3 regions of the Rhodococcus sp. NPDC004095 genome follow, and region 3 is predicted to be linked to each of the others. Evidence: riboswitches for the same ligand, from Rfam matches in the RefSeq annotation. Region 3 holds a riboswitch; each other region holds the start of a gene.

Region 1 (6,563 bases), on a different contig from region 3:
CACGGTACGGGCGACCTCGGCTGCGTAGACGAACATCTTCGTCGGGATGCACCCCACGTTCAGGCAGGTGCCGCCGAAGGTGCCGCCTTCGCAGATCGCGACCTTCAGGTCCGCGAACCTCTCGTCGAGAATGGTGTTGCCGGAACCGGATCCGATGATCGCCAGGTCGAAGTGCGTCACGCGCCCTGTCCTTCCGAGATGCCCTGTCCCTCCGGGACGCCCTGCGCTTCGAGCCAGCCCAGCCACTGGTCCACCTCGTCGAACGCCTGCTTGCGCGGCACCTCCCGGGACAGGAACACGTCGTGCCGGGCTCCCTCGATCGGGACGATCGTGGTGCGGTCGCCGAGGCATCCGGCCCAGCGCGCGATCTGCTTGACGTCGAGCACCAGGTCCGCGACCTCCGACTTCTCGGTGTACCGCATCGAGTAGTGGGTCGACTTCGACCGCAGGATCAGCGACGGCACCCCGATGTCGAGCCCGTGGTGCAGATGGGCCTGCGCCCGCCGGACCGCGCGCAGCCATCCGAACGTGACCCCGAAGCCGCGCAACGGCTTCCACTCGAGGTCGTAGTCCCACTCGCCGCCGTGACTGCGGTGCAGGGTGCGGCCGTACACGTCGATCGGCGGTTGCTTGAGTTCGAGCCTGTCCTTGAGTCGTCCGACGGTCCGGATCGCGACCGTGCCCGCGCTGCGCACGTACGACGGGCCCTGCAGGTCGAACCACGGGCTGTTGAGGATCAGGCCGGCGATGCCGGCGCCGGTGCTGCCGCCGGGGCGGCGGTTCACCCGGTCCAGCCACAGCGGCAGGATCAGGCCGCCCGTCGAGTGCCCGGTCAACAACACCGAACCGCCGTGCGTCTGCTCGCGGACCGTCTCCAGCGCCCAGTCCAGCTCGGCGTCGTACAGTGCGAGATCCGTCACGAAATGCGGGGTCTGGTCCGGGCGTCGTGACCGGCCGCACTTGCGCAGATCGAGTGCGTAGAAGTCGTAGCCGCGGTCGTGGAAGTGCTCGGCGACGTGCGTCTGGAAGAAGTAGTCGGTGAATCCGTGCAGGTAGAGCACGGCGCGACGCCGTGGGGTCGCGCCCGCCGGGCGGTACCGGACCAGCGTCGCGACCACCTCGCCCTCGCCGTCGGGGTCGTCGCCGAGGGGCAGAGTCGTCTGTTCGTAGCCGTCACCGAGGAGGTCCGGCACCCAGGTAGTCACAAATCACAATCGTAATGGTCGTTCGTGACCGGCCGGGGGCGCACAATTGAGGCGAGGTAAACCCTGCTCATACGCGCAGGTAACCTATGCGCGGGCAGTCGGCGCGACTGCCGCTGCCAATGGACAAGGAAGTCGATTCTCCAGTGTCAGACAACACCGCGGTACAGACCAAGACCGATGTAGTTCTCGTGGGTGCGGGCATCATGAGTGCCACGCTCGGAGCGCTCCTCCGGCAGCTGCAGCCGGACTGGTCGATCAGCGTGTTCGAGCGACTCGACGCCGCCGCTGCCGAGAGCAGCGACCCGTGGAACAACGCCGGCACCGGACACTCGGCGCTGTGCGAGCTCAACTACACGCCTGCGAACAAGGACGGCTCGGTGGACATCACCAAGGCCGTCAACGTCAACGAGCAGTTCCAGGTCTCGCGCCAGTTCTGGTCGTACGCGATCGAGGCCGGCATCCTGACCGAGCCCAAGGAGTTCATCAACCCGATCCCGCACGTGAGCTTCGTGCACGGGGCTGAGAACGTGAAGTACCTGCGGGCCCGCTACGACGCCCTCGCCGGCCACCCGCTGTTCGCGGGCATGGAGTACACCGAGCGCCCGGACGAGTTCACCAAGCGGCTGCCGCTGATGGCCAAGGGTCGTGACTTCTCCGACCCCGTCGCCCTGAACTGGACCGAGGGTGGCACCGACGTCGACTTCGGCGCCCTCACCAAGCAGCTCCTCGGCAACATCGGCGCGACCGGCGGGAGCGTGTACTTCGGTCACGACGTGCGCAACATCACCAAGCAGTCCGACGGCAGCTGGACGCTCAAGGTGGTCAACCAGCGGACCGGCGACAAGAAGACCGTGAACGCGAAGTTCGTGTTCGTCGGCGCCGGCGGCGGAGCGCTGCACCTGCTGCAGAAGTCCGGCATCGCCGAGGCCAAGGGCTTCGGTGGCTTCCCGGTCTCCGGCGAGTTCCTGCGCTGCACCAACCCCGAGCTCATCGACCAGCACAACGCCAAGGTCTACGGCAAGGCCGCCGTCGGTGCGCCGCCGATGTCGGTCCCGCACCTCGACACCCGTGTCATCGGTGGCAAGAAGGGCCTGCTGTTCGGCCCGTACGCAGGCTGGTCCCCGAAGTTCCTCAAGAACGGCAAGGTCACCGACCTGCCCGGCTCGATCAAGCCGAACAACCTGATGTCCATGCTCGGCGTCGGCGTCACCGAGCTTGGCCTGACCAAGTACCTCATCGGTGAGCTGCTGCAGTCGGCCGACGACCGCATCGAGACCCTTCGCGAGTTCGTGCCGCGCGCGACCGGCGGCGACTGGGAACTGATCACCGCGGGCCAGCGCGTGCAGGTGATCCGCAAGAAGGGCAACGGTGGCGTGCTCGAGTTCGGCACCGCGGTCATCAACGCGGCCGACGGCACCATCGCGGGCCTGCTCGGTGCCTCGCCCGGTGCGTCGACCGCGGTCCCCGCAATGCTCGACGTCCTGCAGCGCTGCTTCGGTGACCGCTGGACCGCGTGGGAGCCGCAGCTCAAGCAGATGGTTCCGTCACTGGGCCTGAAGCTGTCGGACAACGAGTCCCTGTTCCGCGAGGTGTGGGACTGGAGCAACAAGGCTCTCGAGCTGGAGGCGCCCGCCGAGGTCGCCGCAGCCGCCTCGGCCTGATCCGTCGGATCCCCAACCGGCCGTCACCTGCCCGTCCGGGCCAGGTGGCGGCCGGTGTCGTCTCACCGGATAGAGTCGGCACCGAACATCGATGTTCTCCGCCGCGGGGAAGTCCTGTGTGAATCAGGCACGGTCCCGCCACTGTGACGGACGCAGGCCCATGAGCGCGTCCGAAGTCAGATCGCCGCGGCGGCGGAACCTTTCGTCCGACCCCCGGCGTGGAGACCGGGGAGTGAGGGGAGTGTCGCCGTGGCGCAACATGATTCGGCCGCCGTGCCGCAACAGGGTTCGGCTGCCGAGCCGGGCTTCCCGTTCAGTGCGATCGTCGGCCAGGACCAGCTGCGTCTGGCGTTGACCCTGTGCGCGGTGCATCCCGGCATCGGTGGCGTGCTGGTCCGCGGCGAGAAGGGCACCGCCAAGTCCACGGTGGTCCGCGCCCTCGCCGCACTGCTGCCCCCGACGTCCTCCGGCACCCCGGCCCGCCTGGTGGAGCTTCCGGTCGGTGCGACGGAGGACCGCGTCGTCGGGTCCCTCGACCTGGAGAAGGTGCTGCGCGACGGCGAGCGGGCGTTCCAGCCCGGGTTGCTGGCCGCCGCGCACGACGGCGTGCTCTACGTCGACGAGGTCAACCTCCTCCACGACCACCTCGTCGACGTGCTGCTCGACGCCGCCGCGATGGGCCGTGTCCATGTCGAACGCGACGGCGTCTCGCACTCCCATCCGGCGAAGTTCGTGCTGGTCGGCACCATGAACCCGGAGGAGGGGGAGCTGCGCCCGCAGCTGCTGGACCGGTTCGGTCTGGCCGTGGACGTCGCCGCCTCCCGCGACGTCGACGTCCGCATGCAGGTGATCCGTCGCCGACTCGACTTCGAGGCCGACCCGGCCGGGTTCGCCGCCCGGTACGCCGCCGCCGACGCAGACACCGCCGGCCGGATCGCCACCGCACGCGGCGCGCTGGCCGAGGTCGCACTGCCCGACACCGAACTGCGCCGCATCGCGGCCCTGTGCGCGTCCTTCGACGTGGACGGTATGCGCGCCGACCTGGTCCTGGCGCGCACCGCCACCGCGCACGCCGCCTGGCGCGGCGCGACCGAGGTCGCCGAGCAGGATGTGCGGGTCGCCGCCGAACTCACGCTGCCGCACCGTCGTCGCCGCGACCCGTTCGACGAACCGGGCCTGGACCCACAGCAGCTCGACGATGCGATGCGTGACGCCGACGAGCAGGCCCGGCAGCAACCCGATCCCGAACCCGACCCGGACCCGGACGGTCCCGGCGGCGGCGCCCCGCAGCCCGAGTCCGACGGCGGTGACCCCGCCCCGTCCGACCCGTCGCAGGCCGATGCCCCGGCCCCGCCCGGCCCCGGCACGGCCGGCGAACGCCCGGTGGGGGCGCCGTCCGCGCAGTTCCGGACTCGGCTTCTCACCGTCCCCGGAGTCGGCGAGGGCGCCCCCGGCCGGCGTTCGCGGTCGCGGTCACCGCGCGGTCGCACCGTGCGCGCCACCACCGAACCCGGGCGGGGCCTGCACCTGGTCGGCACCCTGTTCGCCGCAGCCGAGCACCAGGTGGCCCGTGGCCGCCGGGACGGCCGGATGCTGTTGGCGCCCGGCGACATCCGCGGTGCGCTCAAGGAGGGACGCGAGGGCAACCTGATCGTGTTCGTCGTCGACGCGTCCGGTTCGATGGCCGCGCGGGACCGGCTGTCCGCGGTCACCGGTGCGGTGGTGTCGCTGCTGCGCGACGCCTACCAGCGGCGGGACAAGGTCGCGGTGATCACGGTCCGCGGCGCGACCGCGGAACTCGTGCTGCCGCCGACCTCCTCGGTCGACGTCGCGGTGCGCCGCCTGCGCGCGCTGCGGACGGGTGGGAGAACCCCACTCGCGCAGGGCTTCCTGAAAGCCCGTGAGGTGGTGTTGCGGGAGCGGGTGCGTGACCCGCAGCGCCGCGCGATGGTCGTCGCGCTGACCGACGGCCGCGCCACCGGCGGTGCCGATCCGGTTCGGCGGGCGAAGGTCGCGGCCGGGTTGCTCGCGGACGTGTCGGTGGCCGCGGTGGTCGTCGACTGCGAACCCGGGATGGTGCGCCTCGGGCTGGCCGCGGAACTCGCGACGGCGTTGCGCGGCGCCTGCATCCGGCTCGCCGAACTGTCCGCGGAACAGGTCGCCGGCGTCGTCCGTGCCGCCGCCTGATCCCGCCCCCCACCCGTGCAGCCGCCTGATCCCGCCCCCCACCCGTGCCGCCGCCTGATCCCGCCACCCACCCGTGCAGCCGCCTGATCCCGCCACCCACCCGGGCCGCCGCATGACCCGACTTCGCTTCCAGTAGAGGAGATTCCGTATGCCAAAGGGTGTCCCCGAGAACATTCCCGACGACGGCCTGACCACTCGGCAGCGCCGCAACGCCCCGGTCCTGGCCGTGCACACCGGCCCCGGTAAGGGCAAGTCCACCGCCGCGTTCGGGATGGCGCTGCGCGCCTGGAATCAGGGTTTCGACGTCGCCGTGTTCCAGTTCGTCAAGTCCGCGAAGTGGAAGGTCGGAGAGGAGGCCGCGTTCCGTGCCCTCGGTGACCTGCACGAGAGCACCGGGGTCGGTGGGCCGGTGCAGTGGAACAAGATGGGTGACGGCTGGTCGTGGACCCGCAAGAAGGGTGACGACGAGGATCATGCCCGCGTGGCGCTGGACGGTTGGCGAGAGGTGGCGCGCCGAATCGCGGCCGAGGAACACAAGTTCTACGTCCTCGACGAGTTCACCTACCCGCTCAAGTGGGGCTGGATCGACGTGGACGAGGTGGTCGACGTACTGGTCAACCGGCCCGGCGCCCAGCACGTCGTCATCACGGGCCGGGACGCGCCGCAGGCACTGATCGACGCCGCCGACCTGGTCACCGAGATGACGAAGGTCAAGCACCCGATGGACGCCGGCCGCAAGGGGCAGCGGGGCATCGAGTGGTGACGGAGCCGGTTGCGCCTGCCGTCGTCATCGCCGCGCCGGCGTCGGGCAGCGGAAAGACCACCATCGCAACGGGTTTGATCGGCGCTCTGAGGGCGGTGGGGGATCGGGTGGCGCCGTTCAAGGTGGGCCCGGACTACATCGACCCCGGCTACCACGGTCTCGCCGCAGGCCGGGTCGGACGCAACCTGGACCCGGTACTCGTCGGTGCCGATCGGATCGGGCCGCTCTACCGCCACGGCAGCGCGGGCTGCGACATCGCCGTCGTCGAGGGCGTGATGGGCCTGTTCGACGGCAAGATCGCCGACCCGGCCCCGGAAGGTGCCGCTGAGGGGTCCACCGCGCAGGTCGCCGGCCTGCTCGGAGCGCCGGTGGTCCTCGTGGTCGACGCCCGCGGGCACAGCCAGTCCCTGGCCGCGGTGCTGCACGGGTTCGCCACGTTCGACCGCGCGGTGCGGATCGGCGGGGTGATCCTGAACCGGGTCGGCAGCCCCCGGCACGAGCAGGTGCTGCGGCAGGCGTGCGAGAGGGTCGGTGTCCCGGTCCTCGGCGTGGTGCCGCGGCTCGCCGAGCTGGCGGTGCCGTCCCGTCACCTGGGGCTGGTCACCGCCGTCGAGCACGGCGGCGCCGCGACCGCCGCGGTGGACGCGATGACCGCGCTGATCGCCCGGCACGTCGACCTGGAGGGCGTGCGGGCGTTGGCGTCGGCGACGGTGACCGCTCCGGCCTGGGACCCGGAAGCGGAGGTCG
Region 2 (6,563 bases), on a different contig from region 3:
ACCGATCACGACCACGAGCACGGGCCCGGCTGCGGGCACGTCGCGGTGCCGCACGGCGACCATGTCGACTACGTCCACGACGGACACTTGCACCGCGTGCACGCCGGCCACGTCGACGAGTGCGAGACCGCGGAGCACTCCGTGCACGGCAGCCACGAACACCACCACGGCGAGGGCTGCGGCCACGTCGCGGTGCCGCACGGCGACCACGTGGACTACATCCACGACGGCCACCGGCACGCCGAGCACGGCGATCACTACGACGAACACTGACGCCGCGTCGGCGGCGCGGGTACCGGTCAGCCGGGGTAGCGCCGCGGCGTGAACACCTTCCGCTCACCGCCGGAGTCGACGATCGTCGTCTGCGAAGAGCCGACGATCAGCAGCGTGCGCATGTCCACCTCGGACGGCTCGAGGTCGCCGAGCGGAACGATCCGCACGCTCTCCTCCGGCCCGGCGACGTCGCGGCCGACGATCACCGGGGTATCGGGGGAGCGGTGTTCGAGCAACAGGTCCTTCATCGCCGCGACCTGCCAGGTCCGGGACTTCGACGCCGGGTTGTAGACGGCCATCGCCATGTCGGCGGCGGCGACCGCGGAGATCCGCCGCGCCACCACGTCCCACGGCTTGAGCCGATCGGAGAGGGAGATCATCGCGTAGTCGTGGCCGAGTGGGGCGCCGACGCGGCTGGCGACGGCGTTCGCGGCGGTCATGCCGGGCAGGACCCGCACGGGCACGTCGCGCCACTGCTCGTCGGCGGCCATCTCGATCACGGCGGCCGCCATCGCGAACACGCCGGGATCGCCCGACGACACGACGGCGACGCGAGCCCCGCGCTTGGCGAGATCCAAAGCCATTGCGGCGCGCTCGGATTCGACCTTGTTGTCGCTGGAGTGCCGGTTCTGTCCGGGCCGCACCGGTACCCGGTTCACATAGGTGGTGTAGCCGACGACATCGGTCGCCAGAGCAAGTTCGTCGCGCACCTCGGGGGTCGTCCACGCGTCGTCGCCGGGCCCCAGCCCGACGACCGTGACACACCCCGTCGCTTCGCTCGCCCCGGTCACACACCCCGTCGCTTCGCTCGCCCCGGTCACGCTGTCACGCTGCGCCGCAGGATTGTTCGACGGGCTGGGCACGATGGCGATGGAGAAGTACGGCACCTGCGACTCGTCGACGTCGGCGGCGCGCAGGACCCGCTGCTTGTCGGTGCTGGCGCGTTCGACGTACGAGGCCTCGCCGAGGCGGCCGGAGTCCGCCAGCGCCTGCCGCACAGCGGGGAAGGTGCGGCCGAGCTTCAGGATCGCGGCCGAGTCGGTTTCCCGCAGCCGCCTCGTGAGCTCCTCGGCGGGCAGCGTCCCGGGCAGCACGGTGAGCACCTCGTCCCGTTCGACCAACGGCACCCCGAGCGCCGCGGATGCCGCGCTGATGGAGGTGACGCCGGGGATCACCTCGGCGTCGAAGCGGTCGCACAGTCGCTTGTGCATGTGCATGTAGGAGCTGTAGAAAAGCGGATCCCCGGCGGCGAGCAGGGCGACCGTCCGGCCCGCGGCGAGATGCGCGGCGAGGGTCTCCGACGCCTCCGCGTAGAAGTCGTCGATCGCGCCCTGGTAGCCGCCTGGATGGTCGACGGTCTCGGTGGTCACCGGGTAGACCAGGTGCTCCTCGAGCTGTCCCTCGCGCATGTACGGGGCGGCGACGGCGCGGGAGATGCTGCGGCCGTGACGGGCGCTGTGGAACGCGATGACGTCGGCCTCGCCGATGATCCGCGCGGCCTTGACGGTGACCAGTTCCGGGTCGCCGGGGCCGAGACCGATGCCGAAGAGTTTGCCCGCCATCACTCGACCTCGCTGGCGATCGCGTTCAGTGCGGCGGCGGTGATCGCGCTGCCGCCACGGCGTCCCCGCACCACGATGTACTCGATGTCGCCGGCGCGGAGGATCAGGTCCTCCTTGGACTCGGCGGCACCGATGAATCCGACCGGGCAGCCGATGATCGCCGCCGGCTTCGGTGCGCCCTGGTCGATCATGTCGAGTAGGTGGAACAGCGCGGTGGGGGCGTTGCCGATCGCGACGACCGCACCTTCCAGCTTGGGCCCCCACAATTCCAGCGCCGCCGCCGAGCGGGTGTTGCCGAGACGGTCGGCGATCACCGGCACCCGCGGATCGCCGAGCATGCACACGACATCGTTCCTGGCGGGCAGGCGCTTTCGCGTCACCCCCGACGACACCATCGTCGCGTCACAGAAGATCGACGCCCCGTTGCGGAGCGCGGCGCGGGCCGCGGACACCACGCCGGGCGTGAACGCGACGTCGTCGACGAGGTCGACCTGACCGCAGGCGTGGATCATCCGCACGACGGCCTGTGAGACGTCCGCGGGGAACCGGGTGAGGTCGGCCTCGGCCCGGATCGTGGCAAAGGACTGACGGTAGATCTCGGCTCCGTCGCGGATGTAGTCGGTCATGGCTCCCCACGATATGGGGCGATCCACGCTCAGCGTGCGGGTGGGTCCACCCGGTAGCCGTCGCCGGTGGCGACGACGTCGGTCACCTCGCCACGCGGCCGGCCGCACCGCCGCTCACACCCGGACCAGTGCTGGCGGCCCTCCGCGGGAAGTCGACCGGACTGGACGGCGTCGGTCGCATCGCCCCGCACGTCCGCGAGGGACTTCGCGCAGCCTGGCCTGCCCGTGCAGGCGCTGACCTGCAGCCACGTCGAGTTCGCGTCGAAGATCAGGCCCATCGGGGCGAGGACGCGGACGACCTGTTCGGCGACCCCTTCGTCGAGGTCGTGCAGCAGGATCGACCGCCACGACGTGACCGTGATCGGTGCCTCCACGGCGACCAGGAAGTCCGCCAGGCGCGCAGGCAGCACCCCGAACCGCACGCCGGCGGCGAGGGTGACCCCGCCGTCGGGCTGATCGAGCCAGCCGATCGGACCCGCGGACTCGGGTCCGGTCAAGGCGATCGGCTCGGCGGTCGCCCCGAGGCCCAGCCGATCGAGCAGCAGCCGCGGTCCGCCGTCGATCTCGTGCAGACGCCACCGCGTGCCGCGGATCTCGTGCAGCGCCCGCGCCGCGTCCAGCAGCATCGCGACCCCGTCGTCGGCGGGCAGCCGCACCCCGTGGTCGGCGCCGGCGAGCACCAGCGCCACCTGGTCCGGGGAAACCGCATGGAGCCCGAGGTCGGCGCTCAGCGCGGAGACGTCGCCGCGGCCGTCGTCGAGCGTGAAGAGCACCCGGCCCGGCAGGTCCGCGAGGCGCGGGTCCCCGCACAGCCCGGCGTCCAGCGCCCGCACCCAGCCGCGGACGTCGACGAGTCCGCCGATCCGCCCGGACAACGGGGTGGCGAGGATGTTCCGCACCCGTTCGTGGGTAGGCGACGGCAGCAACCCCGACTCACGGAGCCGGCCCGCGAACGCGTCGGGGTCGGCGACCGCGCGGAGCTGGATGTTGCCGCGGGAGGTGAGTTCGAGCTCCCCGTTGCCGAGGTCGCGGGACGCGTCCGCGAGGACCTGCAACTGAGCTGCGGTGATCGCGCCGCCGGGCAGCCGGACCCGGGACAGGGCGCCGTCGGCGGCCTCGTGCACCTGAAGAGCCCCTGGACAGGCGTCGGGTCGGGACCGGGCAGGTGCGGATTCGGTATCGGACATCACCCACCAGCCTACGGGGGCCGTGCCGGTAGCATCAGCGGCGATTGCGGCAGCTCGTGAGGAAACCGGTGCAAATCCGGTGCGGTCGCGCCACTGTGACCCGGGTGTTCCCGGGGAGTCAGACCCTCCGACGCTGCCCACCGAACCGAGTGGGGCGCGAAACCCCGAGGAGGCCAGCCCTGTGATCCTGTTGCTGTCGACGTCCGACACCGACCTGCTCAGTGCACGAGCCAGTGGCGCCGACTACCGGTGGGCGAACCCCGCGCGGCTGCTCGTCGACGACGTGCCCGGGCTGATCGACGGCGTCGACCTGGTGATCGTCCGCATCCTCGGCGGCCGCCGGGCCTGGGAGGAGGGCCTGGACGCGGTCCTCGCCGCCGGGAAGCCCACCGTCGTGCTCGGCGGCGAACTCGCACCAGACGCGGAACTGATGGAACTGTCCACGGTGCCTGCCGGGGTGGCGGCGCAGGCACACACCTATCTCGCCGAGGGCGGCGCGGCGAACCTGGCGCACCTGCACGGGTTCCTCTCGGACACGGTGCTGCTGACCGGCGTCGGGTTCGAGGCCCCGGCGCACACCCCGACGTGGGGACACCTCGACCGTCCCGGGTTCCCTGATGTCACATCGGGTCACCTGACGACCCCCAATGTGACATCACGGAACCCGACCGTGGCGGTGCTCTACTACCGCGCGCAGCATCTCGCCGGGAACACCGCCTACGTCGAGGCGCTCTGCCGCGCGATCGAGGACCGCGGCGCCCGGGCCCTGCCGATCTTCTGTGCCTCGCTGCGCACCGCGGAACCGGAACTGCTCGACGTCCTGGGCGCCGTCGACGCGATGGTCGTGACGGTGCTCGCGGCCGGCGGCAGCAGGCCTGCGGGCGCGTCCGCGGGGGAGGACGACGAGTCGTGGGACGTCAGCGCGCTCGCCGCGCTGGACGTGCCGATCCTGCAGGGCCTGTGCCTGACCGGCAGCCGGGAGGCGTGGGAGTCGAACGACGACGGCCTGTCCCCGATGGATGTCGCGACGCAGGTCGCGGTGCCCGAGTTCGACGGCCGGATCATCACGGTCCCGTTCTCGTTCAAGGAGATCGACGAGGACGGACTGACCACCTACGTACCGGACGCCGAGCGTGCCGCCCGGGTGGCCGGGATCGCCGTCCGGCATGCGCGGCTGCGGCACGTTCCCAACCGGGACAAGCGGATCGCGCTGATGCTGTCGGCGTACCCGACCAAGCACGCCCGGATCGGCAACGCCGTCGGATTGGACACCCCGGCCAGCGCGATCGCGCTGCTGGCCGCGATGCGCGAGGCCGGATACGACCTCGGCCCGGCGGACGGGGAGGACGCGCTGCCCGGCCTCGCGGCCGGTGACGGTGACGCGCTGATCCACGCACTGATCGCGGCCGGCGGACAGGACCCGGACTGGTTGACGGCGGAGCAGTTGGAGGGCAACCCGATTCGCATCTCCGCGGCCCGTTACCGCGACTGGTTCGCGACTCTGCCCGCGGACTTCCGCGAGGCCGTCGAAGAGCACTGGGGCGCGGCGCCCGGCGAACTGTACGTCGACCGGACGTCCGACCCGGACGGCGAGATCGTGATCGCGGCGCTGCGGGTCGGCAACGTGGTGCTGATGGTGCAGCCGCCCCGCGGGTTCGGGGAGAACCCGGTCGCGATCTACCACGACCCCGACCTGCCGCCGAGCCACCACTACCTGGCGGCGTACCGGTGGATCGCAGCTGATGCGGGTGCCGGAGGTTTCCAAGCGGACGCGATCGTGCATCTCGGCAAGCACGGCAACCTGGAGTGGCTGCCCGGCAAGACCCTGGGCATGTCCGCCTCGTGCGGCACCGACGCCGCGCTCGGCGAGCTGCCGCTGATCTACCCGTTCCTGGTCAACGACCCGGGCGAGGGCACCCAGGCCAAGCGCCGCGCGCACGCCACCCTGGTCGATCACCTGATCCCGCCGATGGCGCGCGCCGAGTCGTACGGCGACATCTCCCGGCTCGAGCAGCTGCTCGACGAGCACTCGAACATCTCCGCCCTCGACCCGTCGAAGCTGCCCGCGATCCGCCAGCAGATCTGGACGCTGATGCGGGCGGCGAAGATGGACCACGACCTCGGCCTGGCCGAACGCCCCGAGGAGGACGTGTTCGACGACATGCTGCTGCACGTCGACGGCTGGCTGTGCGAGATCAAGGACGTGCAGATCCGCGACGGGCTGCACGTGCTCGGGCAGGCGCCCGTGGGGGCCGCCGAGGTCGAACTCGTTCTCGCGGTACTGCGCGCGAAGCAGATGTGGGGCGGCGAACGAACCGTCCCCGGACTGCGGGAGGCACTCGGTCTGAGCGAGGCCGGTGACGAGGCCCGCGGACGAGTCGACCAGATCGAGGAACTCGCCCACGGCCTGGTCGCCGCGCTGCAGCGGTCGGGCTGGGATCCCGCCGCCGCCAAGGAGGTCGGTGCCGAGCACGGTGCCGACGTCGTCCGGGTGCTCGAGTTCGCCGCCGCGGAGGTGGTGCCGCGGCTGCGCGGCACCGGTCGTGAGATCGACCAGGTGCTGCGCGCGCTCGACGGCCGGTTCATCGAACCGGGCCCCAGCGGTTCGCCGCTGCGCGGACTGGTGAACGTGCTGCCCACCGGCCGCAACTTCTACTCGGTGGACCCGAAGGCCGTGCCGTCCCGGCTGGCGTGGGAGACCGGGCAGGCGATGGCGGAGTCGCTGCTCGCGCGTTATCTCGCCGATCACGGCGAGTACCCGACGTCGGTGGGTCTGAGCGTGTGGGGCACCTCGGCGATGCGCACCTCGGGTGACGACATCGCCGAAGTGCTTGCGCTGCTGGGCGTCCGGCCGGTGTGGGACGAGGCGTCCCGCCGTGTCACCCGGCTCGAGGTGATCGAGCTCGCCGAACTGG
Region 3 (6,563 bases):
TCGCACTCACCGGATGCTCCGGTTCCGGCTCCCCCACTCCCCACTCGGCTGCCTCCGAGAACGCCACCACCGGTGTCCCCCCGATGACGACCCCGAACTGCGGCCGCACCGTCACCGTCGACGCGCCACCGGAGCGGGTGGTCTCGCTGAACCAGGCGTCGACCGAGATCCTGCTCTCCCTCGGTCTGGCGGACCGGATGGTCGGCACCGCCACCTGGACCGACCCGGTCCGGGAGAACCTCGCCGAGGCCAATGCCACCGTGCCGCGGCTCGCCGACAAGAAGCCGTCCCTCGAGGTCGTCCTGGACGCCGACCCGGACTTCGTCACCGCGTCCTTCGCGTCGTCGATCGGCGACGGCGGCAGTGCGGGCCGCGACCAGTACGAATCGCTCGGCGTGCCGACCTACCTGTCCCCCACCGACAACGGCTGCAGCGGCACCGCGAACGCGGCATCGAACGCCGATGGCGCCCGCACCGAACCGCTGACGCTCGACAGCGTCTATCGGGAGATCCGGGAACTCGCAGCGATCTTCGACGTCCGTGAGCGCGGCGAGGCGTTCGTCACCGAGCTGCAGCAGCGGTACACGCGGGCCGCCGAGTCGGTCGACGCTTCGGGCGTGTCTCTGGCGTTCTGGTTCGCCGACACCAAGACCCCGTACATGGCGGGCTGCTGCGGGTCCTCCGGGATCATCGCGAACTCGGTCGGCGCGACCAATGTCTTCGGCGACACCACCGACGAATGGCCGCAGGTCAACTGGGAAACGGTCGCGGACCGCAACCCAACCGCGCTTGTCCTCGCCGACCTGAGCCGGCGCAGCATCGACGGCGACGCGCTGGACAGCAAGATCGCCTTCCTCGAATCGAACCCGGTGACCTCGCAGATGCCCGCGGTGCGGGACAGGCGGTACGTCATCGTCAACGGCGCCGACCTGAACCCGACCATCCGCACCGTCGACGGTGTGGAGAAGGTCGCTGCCGCACTGCAGCGGTGGAACCTGGCAGCGCCCCAGCAGTGAACGCCCCGGCTGTGAAACCCGCGGCGACCACCCCGGCCGGCGGCACCCGGCGTGCCGACGTACCCGGTTCGTCGGCAGGGTCACCTCGCACCGAGTCGCGACCGTTCCTCACCGCGGTGCTCGGCGGCGGCCTGATCCTGCTCGTCGCCTCGATCGCGGTCACGATCACGATCGGACCGGCGAACCTGTCGGTGCGGGACGTGTACGCGGTGGTGCTCGAGCATCTGGGTGTCGGCTCGTCGGGCCTGAGCCGACTGCAGGACGGCATCGTCTGGGATCTGCGACTCCCGCGGACACTTCTGGCAGCGGTGTGCGGGGCCGGGCTGGCCCTGTGCGGCGCGATCATGCAGTCGCTCCTGCGCAATCCACTCGCCGATCCGTTCGTCCTCGGCATCTCCTCCGGCGCGTCCACGGGTGCGGTGCTGGTGGCAGTGCTCGGCATCGGTGGCGGCGCCATCTCGCTGTCGATGGGTGCCTTCGCGGGCGCTGTGGTGGCGTTCGCCGCGGTGATCGCGCTCGCCGCGGGGGCCGGTGGTGGCACGGCGCGAGTGATCCTCGCCGGTGTCGCCGGTACCCAGCTCTTCTCCGCGCTGACCTCGTTCATCGTGATGTCCTCGGCGGACGCCGAGCAGACGCGCGGGGTGCTGTTCTGGCTGTTGGGTTCGCTCAGTGGGGCGGACTGGACCGATGTGCTGCTGTGTGGCGGTGTGACGGTGCTCGGCATCGTGATCTGCCTGGCGGTGGCCTCGTCACTGGATGCGCTGACCTTCGGCAACTCCGCGGCGATGTCGCTGGGCGTGTCGGTGCGCAAGATCCGGTTCCTCCTGCTCACGGTCACCGCGCTGATCACCGCGGCGCTCGTCAGTGCGGCCGGTGCGATCGGTTTCGTCGGTCTGGTGCTGCCGCACGCCGCGCGGTTCCTCGTCGGCCCGCGCCACAGCCGCCTGCTCCCGGCGACCGCGCTGATCGGCGCGATCTTCATGGTGTGGGTGGACGCGGTCGCCCGCACCCTGTTCGCACCGCAGGAGATCCCGGTCGGTGTCGTCACCGCGCTGATCGGTGTCCCCGCGTTCGCGGTCATCCTGTTCCGGATGCGAAAAACCTCATGACACGCGAAGGACGGTGCCGCTGATGCCCCTGCACGCCAAGCACATCGGGTGGAGTCGGGGCGGAAATCTGGTCCTCGACGGGGTGACCGTCGAACCCGTCCCGGGCGAGACCATCGGGCTGCTCGGGCCGAACGGGTCCGGGAAGTCCTCGCTCCTCGGCGTTCTCGCCGGCGTCCACCGACCCGACTCCGGCCGGGTCCTTCTGGACGGCAGCGACATCCGGTCGATGCGGCGGCGCCAGATCGCCCGCCGGGTCGCCACCGTCGAGCAGCACGCCGACACCGAGGTCGACATCACCGTCGCCGATGTCGTTCGTCTCGGCCGGATCCCGCACCGTGGCGCGTTCGGCGGCGACGAGGCCGCGGACTCGACCGCGATCGAGTGGGCGTTGGCCCACACCGGTATGACCGAGCACGCGCATCGACGGTGGCACACCCTCTCCGGCGGCGAACGCCAGCGCATGCAGATCGCCCGCGCGCTCGCGCAGGAACCGGACGAGATCCTGCTCGACGAGCCGACGAATCACCTCGACATCGCGCACCAGCTCGACATCCTCGCGCTGGTCTCGGAGCTCCCGATGACCAGTTACATTGCGCTGCACGACCTGAACCTGGCCGCGATGTTCTGCGACCGGGTGGTGGTGCTGGCCCACGGGTCCGTCGTCGCTGCGGGCACACCCGCCGAGGTGGTCACCGAGGAACTCGTCGAGCACGTGTACCGGGTCCGGGCCACCGTCGCCCTCGACGACGGGGTTCCGTCGGTCAGCTACCGGCGCGCCACCCGGACTCCCGTCCCGGCCGCACCGTGACGGGAGTCCGGGTCGGTCACTGCCGTGTCGAATGCAACCCCGCAGCAAGTTTCTCCACCGCGTCGACCTCGCGGATTCCGGGGTCCAGTTCGGAGCCGGTGAGCACGACGTAGCGTCGTTCGCGCACGGCAGACAGCTCCTTCGTCACCGGATTCGATTCCAGGAAGGTGATCTTCGTATCCAATGAGTCGCCGTCGACCCGCTTGCGGCTGAGGTCGCCGAGCACCAGAACATCCGGGTCCCGGTCGGCGAGGGTCTCCCAATTCACCTCGGGCCAGTCGTCGCGAGCATCGGCGAACACGTTGACCGCTCCGGTCTCTTCAGCGAGAAGTCCCGGTGAGGAGCAGCATCCGGCCATGTAGGGCGCCTCGAGACCCGAGAACCAGAACGCGACGGTCGGCCCCGTGCCGTCCCGTGTCGCTTCACCGGCGACCGCGCGCGCGGCAGCCATACGCTCCTCGAGTTGCGCCACCAGCGCCGCTCCGCGATCGCGGACGTCGAAGATGGCGGCCAGCTCGCGGATCTCCCGGTAGAGCGTGTCGATCGCCAGCGGCGCGTCTCTGGTGACGGTCTCGCCACTGACCGTGGAATCGACACACACGGACGGCGACTGGTAGGTCGGCACTCCGAGCTGGGCGAAACGGGCACGATCGGCGACGACCGCCGATGTGAAAGTGTGCGCGCTGGCCGAGGTCACCAGATCTGGCTCGGTGGCCAGCACCGTCTCGAGCGACGGATCGTTGTCGGCCAGCCGGGGCACCCGCTGGTTGTCGGCCTCGAGACCGGGCAGAACCGGGTCGAACCAGGTCGACGTGCCGACCATCCGATCCGCGAGACCAAGGGAGAGAAGGATTTCCGTCGAACTCTGATACAGCGACACCGCTCGCTTCGGGGGCGCCTCGAACACGACCTGCTCCCCGCAGTTGTCGATCGTCAACGGGTACGCGGTTGCGCCCACGGCGTCGATCGGCCGGACGGAGTCGGTTTCACCATCGGATGGGCTGCTGCAGCCCGCGAGGAGGGCTGCGGAACATGCTGTGACCGCAAGGCGGCGAGCAAGATGGAGCACCATTGGGGCTTCCTTTTCGTTGAGGGCCCTTTCGCGGGGCCCGCCGAGACAATCCGGCATCGTCGGATGCCGCGCCGGCGAGCATTCGGACTCGGGATTTCTCCCTCACCGCTGCGCGTCAGTCCCGGATTCACACCGGATTCCCTCGCCAGGCCGCTCGACTCTAGCAAGCTGGATTGCCAACCGGACTCCGGTCAGAACATCGCGGCGAGGTTCACAGGTCAGGTCTTCGGCCTCGCATGCACCGGTGTCGTGGGCGCTATGCCCGGGAAGCGACCGCCAGTAGGTCCGTGTCGGTCCGCCACCTGTCGGCCAAGTCCTGCGCGGCGAAACCGGCCACGAGGCGCGGTCGGGTTGCGACAGACCCCTCGTCCGGTCGTCAGCCCCGAGCGGTGAGGAGCGCGAAGATGCGCCGCAGCTCGTCCACCGTCGGCTCGGGCAGGTGGTCGCGCGCGTGCAGGAATCCGACACCCGCGTAGACCAGCACCCCACTGCGCAGCCGGGCCTCCTCCGCGTCGAATCCCAGGTCGAGGAGAGCACTCTGGACGACGGCGAACACCTGGTTGTCCAGTCGGGCAACGGAATCGGCGACCTGTGCGTCGCTGCGCGCCCAGTCCCGGACCGCGACTTCGACCGCCCAGCCGCGCTGCGAGGTCAATTGCGCGGCCATCGCCTCGAGTCGTTGGTCGCCCGGGATCGACGTCGTCTCCTTGAGCGCCTGCAGTGTCTCGTTCTGGATCTCGCACCACCGGTCGGCCACCGCCTTCATCAGGTGGTCGATGTCGGTGAAGTGCCAGTAGAAGCTGCCCTTGGTGACGCCGAGCTCCTCGCACAGCCGGGTGATCTTCACCCCGGTGACACCTTCCCGGACCAGTAGGTCGAGGGCTGCCTCGATCCAGTCGTCGACGGACAGCCTGGCCTTGCCACCGGCGGCGCGGGCCGGCTTCTTCGCACCCGCCACGCCCTGTTTCGCCACCATCTCGCCTCTCTTCGAATGCCGTACTGCCATTCCAAGCTACGGCGCCCGCGGCCCGTTCACGAACCGTTCGGTGGGCAATCCCGGCACACCGCGCACGTGTGCGGCGAATCTCCACACAAACCCCGGCCCATACCATACAGTGCGGTATGGTCCTCGGTCCGAGGGAGCCGAGAGTCTCGACAAGGGGTGTCACCGTGCAGGGACGGGCAATTGGACGCCGAAGTGTGTTGCGCGCACTCGGAGTCGGCGGGGTCGCGTTCGGGCTGGGCGTGGCACGTCCGGTCGCGCAGGGGACGGCCCAGACCGACGGGTTCAAGAGCCCCCTGCTATTCCATTCACCGCCGACGACCCCGTTCCGTGCCGGCCTCGAACCATTGCCGACGGTGTCCGGTTCGAGGCTCCGAGTCGCCGCGGTCAACGCCTCCCATCGGTTCCACCCCGACCACGGCCCGGCCTCGACACTCGCCTACCGGGTCGACGACACCGCCGTCTCGTACCTGGGCCCGACGATCGAGGCGCACGTCGACCAACCCGTCGTGATGGAGGTGACCAACGAGATTCAGGGCCATCCGCTCGCCGCGGACCTCGACCTCAGCCTGCACGGCGTCTCGCACAGCTACCGGTCGTCCCCGCCGATCGTGCTGCACCTGCACGGCGGCGAGACGCCACCCGACAGCGACGGCCACGCCGAGCAACTGATCCATCCGGGCACCACGCTGACGCACCGGTTTCCGAATCACCAAGAGGCCGCGCACCTCTGGTATCACGATCACGCCATGGGCATCACCCGCGCCAACGTATACGCCGGTCTCGCCGGCACCTATTTCCTGCGCGACCGCTTCGACACCGGAACCGCCGACAATCCCCTGGGCCTACCCGCCGGCGAGTTCGAGATGCCGCTGATCCTGCAGGAGCGGATTCTCCGTGCCGACGGCGGCCTGAGCCTGCGGTCGACGCCCGTCGTCCCCTCCGGTTCGTGGGAAGGCGGTGCCGTCGGAGATCTCGGCCTGGTGAACGGGGCGGTGTGGCCGGACATTCCGGTGGCGCGCGGGCTGTACCGGTTTCGGGCGATCAACGGCTCGTCGTACAGCGTGTGGAACCTGCACTTCGACAACCACATGCGGTTCTGGGTGATCGGCAACGACGGCGGTCTGCTCGACGCACCGGTCCCCACGACGTCGATCCGCATGTCGCCGGGCGAGCGCTACGACCTGCTGGTCGACTTCTCCGATTTCGACGCGGGCGGTTCGGTGCACCTCTGCAACGACGAAGCACCCCCATTCCAGGCGGCGATGCTCGGCGAGGTCGCGATGCCGCTGTTCTGCCGCTTCACCGTCGGTTCGGAGCGCGGGTTCCGCGGACCCGTCCCGGCCACGCTGCGGGCGGGCGGACGCACACCCGATCCGCTGCCACCGCTGCCGACACCGTCCGTGATCCGGAACGTCTCGGTCAGCCAGCCGTACGCCTTGCGGATTCCTCCGGCGTACATGGCATTGAACAACCTTCGCTACACAGATCCCGACATCGAGATGCCCCGCGCAGGCACGGTTGAGCAGTGGAACATCGTCAACGTCACCGACGA

The links. Region 3 has a riboswitch for cobalamin ahead of ACWEPG_RS07745 (ABC transporter substrate-binding protein). Riboswitches for the same ligand answer to the same signal wherever they lie in the genome.
Region 1: another riboswitch for cobalamin. It lies ahead of ACWEPG_RS28175 (VWA domain-containing protein); the one in region 3 lies ahead of ACWEPG_RS07745 (ABC transporter substrate-binding protein).
Region 2: another riboswitch for cobalamin. It lies ahead of ACWEPG_RS04820 (cobaltochelatase subunit CobN); the one in region 3 lies ahead of ACWEPG_RS07745 (ABC transporter substrate-binding protein).

Annotation. Positions count from the first base shown of each region.
Region 1 is NZ_JBSGGS010000026.1:30,264-36,826, forward strand. It holds gene mtr (mycothione reductase) at 1-180, opposite strand, end outside; gene ACWEPG_RS28165 (alpha/beta hydrolase) at 177-1,205, opposite strand; gene mqo (malate dehydrogenase (quinone)) at 1,325-2,866, shown strand; adenosylcobalamin (AdoCbl) riboswitch at 2,946-3,107, shown strand; gene ACWEPG_RS28175 (VWA domain-containing protein) at 3,116-5,053, shown strand; gene cobO (cob(I)yrinic acid a,c-diamide adenosyltransferase) at 5,202-5,816, shown strand; gene ACWEPG_RS28185 (cobyrinate a,c-diamide synthase) at 5,810-6,563, shown strand, end outside.
Region 2 is NZ_JBSGGS010000002.1:375,717-382,279, forward strand. It holds gene ACWEPG_RS04800 (hypothetical protein) at 1-273, shown strand, start outside; gene cobJ (precorrin-3B C(17)-methyltransferase) at 300-1,835, opposite strand; gene ACWEPG_RS04810 (precorrin-8X methylmutase) at 1,835-2,461, opposite strand; gene cobG (precorrin-3B synthase) at 2,491-3,648, opposite strand; cobalamin riboswitch at 3,658-3,794, shown strand; gene ACWEPG_RS04820 (cobaltochelatase subunit CobN) at 3,830-6,563, shown strand, end outside.
Region 3 is NZ_JBSGGS010000003.1:352,650-359,212, forward strand. It holds gene ACWEPG_RS07730 (ABC transporter substrate-binding protein) at 1-1,016, shown strand, start outside; gene ACWEPG_RS07735 (FecCD family ABC transporter permease) at 1,133-2,125, shown strand; gene ACWEPG_RS07740 (ABC transporter ATP-binding protein) at 2,148-2,933, shown strand; gene ACWEPG_RS07745 (ABC transporter substrate-binding protein) at 2,950-4,005, opposite strand; cobalamin riboswitch at 4,064-4,205, opposite strand; gene ACWEPG_RS07750 (TetR/AcrR family transcriptional regulator) at 4,382-4,981, opposite strand; gene ACWEPG_RS07755 (multicopper oxidase family protein) at 5,128-6,563, shown strand, end outside.